Regions from separate parts of the Pseudoalteromonas sp. PAB 2.2 genome, predicted to be linked through region 1. Evidence: predicted binding sites of a transcription regulator. Region 1 holds the regulator's gene; each other region holds the start of a gene.
The links. The regulator sigma-54, encoded in region 1, starts transcription at its own class of promoters, with help from an activator protein. The targets are predictions, from matches to a motif close to GTTGGCACGNNNNTNGNNT.
Positions count from the first base shown of each region.

Region 1 (3,283 bases):
TTTCGCGAATAGATTCGGCAAGCTGATGCACGCTGAGATCGGTCGTATCAATCATAAAATCGGCACGGGTGATCAAAACATCCAGTAATACTTTTTCTTGTTTAATCGCTAAATCAAGCGGCAGCGAGTCAATCGATAATGGGTGTAAGCGGCGTGTTTCAGAGAATCGTTTGATCAGTGTTTGATCATCACTATCTAAATAAAACAACGTAGGTTTTGCAAAGCCCGGTAAATACTCAAGAATATCGTTAAATTCTTGCTGTTCTTTCGGCAGGTTACGCACATCGATACTTACAGCAATTTTGTCGTAATTATCTGACACACTGCGTACTAACGAAGGAAGCAGGTTTACAGGAATATTATCAACGCAGTAATAGCCTAAGTCTTCAAGTACTCGTAAAGCGACTGATTTACCTGAACCAGAGCGACCGCTGATAATAATTAATTCCATTTATGCCTCTGATGCAATGACTTTAAACAGATCACTATCTGTTTTAGCACTGCGTAGCTGTTTACAAAATTCTTTGTCTTTAAGTCTATCAGCAATTGTTGATAAGGTCTTTAGATGAAGCTGACAGTCACCATCTGGTACGATGAGTGCGACAAAAATATCCACTGGACGATTATCAATTGCATCAAAATTTATAGGTGACTCACTCACAATTACAAATGCGTGTGGCTGATCTGCACCGCTCATACGACCATGTGGAATCGCAATACCTCGGCCAATACCCGTGCTGCCCAATTTTTCTCTGTTCAATAGGGCATTGAGTATATCTTGCTGAGATAAATGAGGGAGCTGCTCATGAGCCAGTTCGCTGATAAATTCGAGAATTCTTTTTTTGCTATTAAAAAGGACCGCAGCTTTGCTGCAGTCCTGGTTAGTAAGTGAACTAAGTTTCATAATTTAGTGTCGAGCTAATTTCTCTTTGTGTTTAATTACTTGACGATCAAGTTTATCGATTAACGAGTCGATGGCTGCATACATATCTTGGTGTTCAGTAGAGGCAAATAACTCGCCTCCGTTTACATGTAAAGTTGCTTCTGCTTTTTGGCTTAGTTTTTCTACATCTAGAATGACATGAACATTATTAATGTGGTCAAAATGCCTTTCTAGTTTCGCAAACTTGGTGTTTACATAGTCTCTTAATGAATCTGTGATTTCTACATGACGACCAGTTAAATTTAGTTGCATAAGCATTTTCCTTCTATGTAAAACGTCTAAATCAGACTCTTACGCTGATTCGACGGAGGTATTGCTAGAGACTCTCGATATTTTGCTATTGTCCGTCTAGCTACTTTAATTCCTTGCTCAGCCAATATATCTGCAATTTTGCTATCACTCAATGGTTTAGCTGTGTTTTCTGCGGCGATTAGCTTTTTGATTAAAGCGCGAATTGCCGTAGATGAACACTCACCCCCATTTTCAGTGCTTACATGGCTGGAGAAGAAATATTTCAACTCAAAAATTCCCCGCGGGGTATGCATGTATTTTTGTGTTGTTACTCGCGAAATTGTTGATTCATGCATTTCGACCATTTCTGCGACATCATTTAATACCATGGGTTTCATGGCCTCAGGACCATGTTCAAAGAAAGCCTGTTGTTGTTGAACAATACAGTTAGTCACTTTTAATAACGTGTCATTACGGCTTTCTAAGCTTTTAATAAACCATTTTGCTTCTTGTAAATGAGAGCGAATAAATTGGCTATCACTGCTTGATTTTACAGAACGTGACATCGCCGCATAGTGGCTATTCACTCTGATTTTCGGCATGCAGTCTGGGTTTAGTTCAACTACCCAACGGCCTTTTATTTTTTTTACGGATACATCGGGTATCACGTATTCAGACTCTTCTCTAACAATGGTATCCGCAGGCTTTGGATTTAAGCTGTGGATCAATGTCATGACTTCTTTCAGCTCACTTTCTTTAAGCTTAGTCTTTTTCATCAAAGTGCGATAGTCACGACTCGCTAATAATTCAATATGTTCTGATAACACCATTTTAGTTTCAGCTAAATAGGGGGTGTCAGCATCGAATTGGCGTAATTGAATACACAAACATTCTTGTAAACTACGGGCGCCAATACCGACAGGATCGAATAATTGGATTCTTTTTAAGACAGCTTCGACTTCATCAAGTTCGATTTCTTCTTCATCGTTATTTTGATTGAAGCTTTCAACAATGTCTTCGCAGCTTACGGTTAAAATACCCGAATCATCAATTGCCTCAACAATCGCAACGGCAATCGCTTCGTCTGTTGGGCTGAATGGAGTCAGTTGTAACTGCCACATTAGGTATTCGTGGAGAGTTTCGGTTGATGCGCCTTGGTAAATTGATTCATCTTCAGGCATTGGACCTGAGGAACTTGATGGGGCAGCACTCATGTACTCATCCCACGTAACATCCATTGCTAAGTCGTCACTTACGGTGTCTTTGTTGAGGGCATCACTGCTTTCTTGCTCGTACTCGCTTGCAGCTTCGTCAGCCGACGCGCTTAGTTGGGTATCGTCAGATTCGGCTTTCTGCTCGTTCTTGCCAATACTCTCTTCTGCATAATCTGCTTCTTCAACTTCAAGCAAAGGGTTAGAGTCTAACGCTTCTTGAATTTCTTGCTGGAGATCCAATGTACTGAGCTGCAACAAACGGATAGCCTGTTGCAGTTGTGGAGTCATTGTAAGTTGCTGGCCCATGCGCAGCTGTAATGATTGCCTCATGTATCCCTAACAATCCTTTTTAGTCTTATCAAACAATAGCACGATGCCGTTAACTATTTATTTGATTTATTGTCATTGTTATAAGTCTAGCAGATGCTCTAGTCGGTGGCGTATTTAAAGCCTGAATTGCTCGCCTAGATACACATCGCGTACAGTTTGGTCGGCTAACACATGTTCAGGTGTACCTGATGCAATTAGCTCCCCATGAGAAACAATGTAGGCTTTTTCACAAACATCAAGGGTTTCTCTCACATTGTGGTCAGTAATTAATACACCAATACCACGATTTTTTAAGTGCTCAATAATTTTCTTTATATCTAACACTGAAATAGGATCAACACCAGCAAAAGGCTCATCGAGCAAAATAAATTTAGGGTCAGCGGCCAGTGCGCGTGCTATTTCAACACGACGGCGTTCACCCCCTGACAATGCCATACCTTGGCTGTCACGAATGTGTTGAATGCTAAATTCATCAAGTAAGCTGTTAAGTGTTTCTTCGCGGCCTTGTTTATTGAGATCTTTACGGGTCTCTAAAATGGCCATTAAGTTTTGATAAACGGTCAGT
Region 1 is NZ_LYPI01000019.1:98,589-101,871, forward strand. It holds gene rapZ (RNase adapter RapZ) at 1-451, opposite strand, end outside; gene ptsN (PTS IIA-like nitrogen regulatory protein PtsN) at 452-904, opposite strand; gene hpf (ribosome hibernation promoting factor) at 908-1,195, opposite strand; gene BWD47_RS16840 (RNA polymerase factor sigma-54) at 1,222-2,718, opposite strand; gene lptB (LPS export ABC transporter ATP-binding protein) at 2,833-3,283, opposite strand, start outside.

Region 2 (3,283 bases), on a different contig from region 1:
GAATGCTTATATTCGTGGTGTTGCACACATTCGTGGTCAAACCATTTCTGTTATCGATTTATCAATGGCTGTTGGCGGTCCTGCCATTGAAAATATCAAAGATAGTTTTATTATCATTGCGGAATACAATCGTTCAGTGCAAGGGTTCTTAGTCGGTGGCGTAGAGCGCATCGTTAATATGAACTGGGAAAAAATTATGCCGCCACCTTCAGGTGCAGGGCGTTACTCTTATTTAACCGCGGTCACTGAAATAGAAAACGAACTGGTAGAAATCTTAGACGTCGAGAAGATCCTTAACGAAATTTGCCCTGTTAACACTGAAGTAAGTGCGGATGTGATTGGTGAGGGAGAAATCCAAAAAGATTTAGGGGAGCGAATCGTTTTTATTGCTGATGACTCGGCCGTTGCGCGTAATCAGGTAAAACGTGCGTTAGAACCTCTCGGTGTACAAACTGAACTCGCTAAAAATGGTAAAGAAGCTTTAATACGCTTACGTGAAATAGCAGAACTTGATTGTGTAAATAATATTACTGAGCGAGTTGGCTTGTTAATTTCAGACGTTGAAATGCCAGAAATGGATGGCTACACCTTAACCGCAGAAATTAAGGCCGATCCAAAGTTATCACCTTTGCATGTAATCTTGCATACATCACTCAGTGGTGTTTTTAATCAAGCGATGATAGAAAAAGTGGGTGCCGATGATTTTATTGCAAAATTTAACCCAGACGAATTAGCGACTGCCGTTAAAAAGTGGGTTCATTGTGATTAATTATTTATAGGTGGTATTACTTTGGAAAATAAGCACTTACAACAAAGCGAATACGATCAGTTCCGCTCTTTTTTAGAGCAACAATGTGGCATTGTACTAGGCGATAACAAACTTTATTTAGTGAAAAGTCGCCTGGCACCCTTGATGGCGCGTTTTAATGTTGAGTCATTGTCACAGTTGGTAAGTAAAACCTTGAGTCCTCACGAGAGGCAGCTTCGTGCCGCAGTGGTTGATGCAATGACAACAAACGAAACTTTGTGGTTTCGTGATCAATACCCATTTGAATTGCTTAAAACTAAACTTTTCCCTGAATTCAAAGAATTGCGTCGTCCAATTAAAATTTGGTCAGCGGCAAGTTCATCAGGTCAAGAACCGTATTCTATTGCCATGTCGGTTGCTGAGTTTCAATCTAAGCAACCTGGCGTTTTAAAAATGGGCGCACAAATTATCGGCACAGATATTTCTAATACTATGCTTGATATGTGCAAAAACGCAGAATATGACTCACTGGCTTTGGCACGTGGCCTGTCTGTTGAAAGACGTCAAAAGTTTTTTAAAGACAGTGGTAACGGTATGGCTCAAGTAGTTGATCCAATAAAGAAAATGGTCAGTTTTAGGCATTTAAACTTATTGGATTCGTATGCCTTGATGGGGAAATTTGATATTATTTTTTGCCGTAATGTATTGATCTACTTTGCACCCGAAGTAAAAGCAAAAATTATCGCGCAATTTGCGCAAGCACTTAATCCAAAAGGGTACCTGTTTTTAGGCGCTTCAGAGTCAATGGCTGGCCTTAGTGACAGTTTTGATATGGTGCGATGTAATCCGGGTATCATCTACCAGAAAAAGTAATCTTTCCTTAGCAACCTAGTTCTTAGGTTGCTAATTTCATTATATATCAACATCTTAATTATAAAATAATCATGCTTAATTTTTGGCTTACCTTTTGCATTAGCTAAGGAGAGTCAAATTTTTGGAGATGGTTATGGCTATCAGTTTTGATAAAGCATTCGGTGTGCATCCTCATGCCATGTTGATCCGTTCACAACGCGCTGAGTTATTAGCGACAAATATCGCTAATGCTGATACGCCGGGCTATAAAGCGAAAGATGTCGATTTTGCATCCGCATTAAAAGCGGCAAAAAGCAACCAGCACGGCGGCAATAGCATGGTAAGAACGGATGAGAAACACCTTGCCGGTGGCAGCCGATTTGTTGGTAATTCAGAAATGTTTCGTACGCCAAATCAAGCAGATACAGGTGATGGTAACTCTGTTGATATACAAGTGGAACGAAACTTGTATGTACAAAACTCATTAGAGTATCAGGCAAGCCTGCAATTTATGAGTAGTAAAATTAAAGGCCTTAAAAAAGCCCTCGGTAGTCAAGGAGCTTAATCATGAGTTTATATAATGTTTTTGATATTTCGGGCACGGGTATGAGCGCACAAAATGTTCGCTTAAATACCACAGCAAGTAATATTTCGAATGCAAATACAATTAGCTCAAGCCAAGACCAGACATACCGAGCGCGCCATCCTGTGTTTGCTGCTGAACTTACAAAAGCGTCAGCATCGCAAAGTAATCCGCAGGGCTCTTCTGTTGGCGTTAAAGTATTAGGCATTGTAGAGAGCGATAAGCCGCTACAAATAGAATACAACCCGAATCACCCCAGCGCGGATGAAAATGGGTATATCTATAAACCAAATGTCAACGTTGTAGAAGAAATGGCTAATATGATTTCTGCCTCTCGCTCTTACCAAACAAATGTGCAAGTTGCTGATGCAGCTAAGCAAATGTTAAGTAAAACACTGTTGTTAGGACAACGGTAATCGAGGATAAGTTATGAGTAACGACATCAGCTCTGCATCATCATCCTATATGGATAGCTTGCGTTGGAATGAGACAAACACGCCAACAGCAAAAGAAGACAGTAACACACTGTCTCAAGAAGATTTCTTTTCGTTGTTAACGCAGCAGTTGTCGTTTCAAGATCCGAGCAATCCTGCTGATAACGATCAAATGATTGCGCAAATGACGAACTTTACCATGGCAGAAGGTATTTCAAATTTAAACACAAAATTTGAGTCACTCACTGCATCCATGACATCAAATTCGGCATTACAAGCGTCAACGTTAGTGGGTAAGCAAGCGTTGCTTGAGTCAGAGACTATTGACTTTGATGGCGAAAATTTAGCTAAAGGTTCCGTTGTGGCAGAAACAGCTGTTGAATCTCTTACGTTAAGAATCACTGATTCGACGGGACAATTAGTTCGCACGATTGATTTAGGATCGAAATCTGCCGGTGCTCACCGTTTCGAGTGGGATGGTAAAGATGGTGAGGGCAATGTTCTTCCTGAAGGCGAATACAATATTAGCGCTGAAGGCTTCGTAAATGGAGACTACAGCAGCATGCCTCTGGCAACCTTTAAGAACATTGAAAGTGTCAATATTAATGGCAGCAGCGGCATTATCGTAAATACAAAAGAGGGTGCGGTTAGGCTAACTGATATAGC
Region 2 is NZ_LYPI01000010.1:173,442-176,724, forward strand. It holds gene BWD47_RS09210 (chemotaxis protein) at 1-769, shown strand, start outside; gene BWD47_RS09215 (protein-glutamate O-methyltransferase CheR) at 791-1,621, shown strand; gene flgB (flagellar basal body rod protein FlgB) at 1,755-2,165, shown strand; gene flgC (flagellar basal body rod protein FlgC) at 2,168-2,599, shown strand; gene BWD47_RS09230 (flagellar hook assembly protein FlgD) at 2,613-3,283, shown strand, end outside.
Region 2: flgB (flagellar basal body rod protein FlgB) is a predicted target of sigma-54. The motif match lies at 1,703-1,721, and genes of this name have one in related genera.

Region 3 (3,283 bases), on a different contig from region 1:
GCGGTTGTCGGGCTGGGTGGCGATATTGAGCGTCGTGGCGGGATTCAAACGGGCTCAGTGCTAATTGAACAAATGCAGATAGCAGGAAGCTAACACGCAACGAAGCATCATAAAGCCTCACTTAATAAAGTGGGGCTTTTTTATTAAAAAATGCTTTACCTCAACTAAACTTTAGGTTTTATCGTACTGGCAGTTTCATAATTTAAAAGGAAATTCGCTATGCATTTAGAACACATAAACCTAGTCGTAAGTAATGTTGACGCCATGCTGCATTTTTATAAAGCCGCGTTCCCTCATTGGCGAGTAAGAAGCCAAGGCGACAGCACCTGGTCTGGAAAGCCGCGTAAATGGCTGCACTTTGGTGATGATTACCAGTACATTGCATTCAGCGATAATGGTGAAAATGAAAATCGCGATTTATCGGGCCATCAAGTGGGCCTTGCTCACTTTGCTTATGTGACACACGATATTAATGCCGTGATTGAACGCCTTGTAGATGCAGGCTACGAAGTGGATAAATTAGGCCCTGAAAACCCTTACCGAAAAAACGTGTATTTTATTGACCCCGCAGGCTTTGAAGTCGAGTTTGTCGAATATTTCAGTGACATCCCAAGTGAAAGAAATAACGATCTTTAGTGATGAAAAAAACGAGCAGCGAAATAAGCAACGAGTTACGAAAAGCGAGATGCGAGCTAAACCGTGAAGGGTGTTTAATGTCGCTGAAAAGGTTCGCTTTTTCGGCGTTAAAACGCCTCCCACGTGTGTGATGTGTGTCACTTGTAGGAAGGGCTTTAGCCGTGAATTTTATAAAAGACGTTGCTGCGCAAACGCGCCATGCAAGCATAACGCCTACGGTTTAATGTAGGCGTGAAATTGATTGTGCGTGAAGGGGTTTCGCAACTCGCATTTCGTTATTGCACTCTATTCATTTCTTTCCAACTGGCTTTTAGGCTGTTGGCAAAGCTGATGAACTTTTCTTTCATGGTGCGTTTGACTTTAATCTCTACTGAGCCTAGCCAAACATTACCTTCGATCGTAATTGTGGGGCCTTGCCCTTTATTGAGTGCAACCGATTTATTTTCAACGCTACCTACCACACTAAACAACTTTGACACTACATTTACATGTTCTGGCACGTAGATTTCGTCGCTGCCTAAAATACAGTTTACGTAGATGGTGACATGCTGGTGCTGAAAAACGGCTTCACTAAAGTCTAATTCAATTGAGCCTAAACAGTTAGTTAGGTGAATTTCTTTCGGGACTAGCCATTGGCCGCTGCGCTCGTTGGAACCTAAAATACTGCGTAGTTGCAGGCTTTCTGCATCGCTACCATGTGCATAGTGAGGTTTAAACTGCGCGTGTTTATGTGACTTGTAGTCAATATCTGCTGTTAACTCTAAGTCAGCAACCAGCTCAATTAACACTTCATTGCTGGTGGCTTCCATTGCTTGGTCTAGTCTTCGTTCAAATGCTTCTGCTGAAATAACTGCATGACTGTAGTTATAGATAAGTTGATCGATTACTTCTTCTCTTACTTGCTCGATGGGGCGATCTTCGAGTTTGACGGCCATGATAATTCCCTGTTGAGTTTTAAAGTTATGTTAATCACAAAGCAAAGTGTAGGCCAAAAATTATTTTATTAATATTCATTGGTTTATGTTTTTTGGTGTGGGCTTTTATTCGTTAAATTAACCATAGATTAATAAGATTGACAATTAATTAGTCATTTTTATAACAGAGTGAACTTCTTACCGAATTGTCTGTAAATAATTACCGAAACGAATATAAATTATGGCTGAATATCTATTTAACTTATTGAATAATATGAAAATAAAAAAGTTGGCATCGTAGTCGCATTAGTTATCTCGTCTTTAATCAAAAGGAGAAAGATTATGAATACATTCAACAAGACTATGATTGCTGCGTTAGTAATTGGTGCAACAAGTATGAGTGCTCAGGCAAGCAACTGGGAAAATGAAAGTAAAGATGCTTGGATTGATGGTAAGGCAGAAACTGTGCTTCTTATGAACACTAACCTAAATAATTTTGATATCAACACAGATGTAAAAAACGGCAAAGTTGTATTAACCGGTAAAGTTGATAGTGAATTAGACAAAGAGTTAGCCGAAGAGCTTGTACTTAGCCTAGACGGTGTAACTGCTGTTGATAACAAATTAACGGTTGTGAAAAACATGAAGTCTAAGGCAGCGAGTGCAGATAAAGGTGACTCAGTAGAAAGTGACTTAACTGATGCGAAGATCAGTACAGTGATCACCACACGTTATTTATTTAACTCTGAAGTAGGCGGCACTGATATTGATGTCGATACAGATAAAGGCGTTGTTACATTAAAAGGTACGGTTAAGTCAGATGCAGAAAAGCAATTAGCAGTGAGCATTGCTGAAAATGCTGAAGATGTGCGTAAAGTCATCGATGAACTTAAGATTGTTGCTGAATAATAGCACGCCCTATAGCCCAGCTTTGGCTGGGCTTATCTTTTTCAAGGAGTGAGTTATGGATTTAATACGCATTATTTTCTCGGTTTTAATTCCGCCTCTTGGCGTATTTTTACAGGTAGGTTTGGGGGCACAATTCTGGATTAATATTATTTTAACCTTATTAGGGTACATTCCAGGTTTGATTCATGCTGTGTATATTATCGGTAAGCGATAATAATCACGGTTCAAAGGAATGGTTGTATAGCAAGGAAATGCACACGTAATAATGGATGACAACACTGCAAGGAGATTTACAGTATGGAAAATGTAACACAGCACAAAGGACAGCAAGGAAGTAACAAGGCGTTATGGACAAGCGCACAATGGCAACGCTTTATGGATAAAGTGAAAGGATAAACACCAAGGATTTTGGTTTAGGCTAGGAGCCAAATATGGATGAAGCTAGCGTAAGGAGGTGACAAAATGGAACAAGTACAAGCGCAATTATTACACGGACTGAACAACAAGGGAGTTGCTACATGGAATGAGCAACAGTGGCAACTATTTATGGAACTTACTAAAGCGGTTACGCCACAGGTAACAAGGAAGGCTGACGATAAAAACCCGATGTCATCTTCAGGTGACATCGGGTTTTTAATTACATCTGCAATCTATCTCAATACCAATTCAAATCAGTGTGAATGATTTAGACCTGTCGTTTGCAGCGTTAAAAATTTCTTATTGACGACTGCATGGTGCCTGATTTGTTACTTATGATAAGTAGCAAGAACACACACCTAGAACAATTCAATGACTAATCACAACTTAAATTGATTAACCGTTTT
Region 3 is NZ_LYPI01000011.1:91,216-94,498, forward strand. It holds gene pmbA (metalloprotease PmbA) at 1-93, shown strand, start outside; gene BWD47_RS10425 (VOC family protein) at 220-636, shown strand; gene BWD47_RS10430 (LiaF domain-containing protein) at 912-1,571, opposite strand; gene BWD47_RS10435 (BON domain-containing protein) at 1,893-2,459, shown strand; gene BWD47_RS10440 (YqaE/Pmp3 family membrane protein) at 2,515-2,673, shown strand; gene BWD47_RS10445 (hypothetical protein) at 2,922-3,143, shown strand; gene BWD47_RS10450 (methyl-accepting chemotaxis protein) at 3,257-3,283, opposite strand, start outside.
Region 3: BWD47_RS10430 (LiaF domain-containing protein) is a predicted target of sigma-54. The motif match lies at 1,611-1,629, and genes of this name have one in related genera.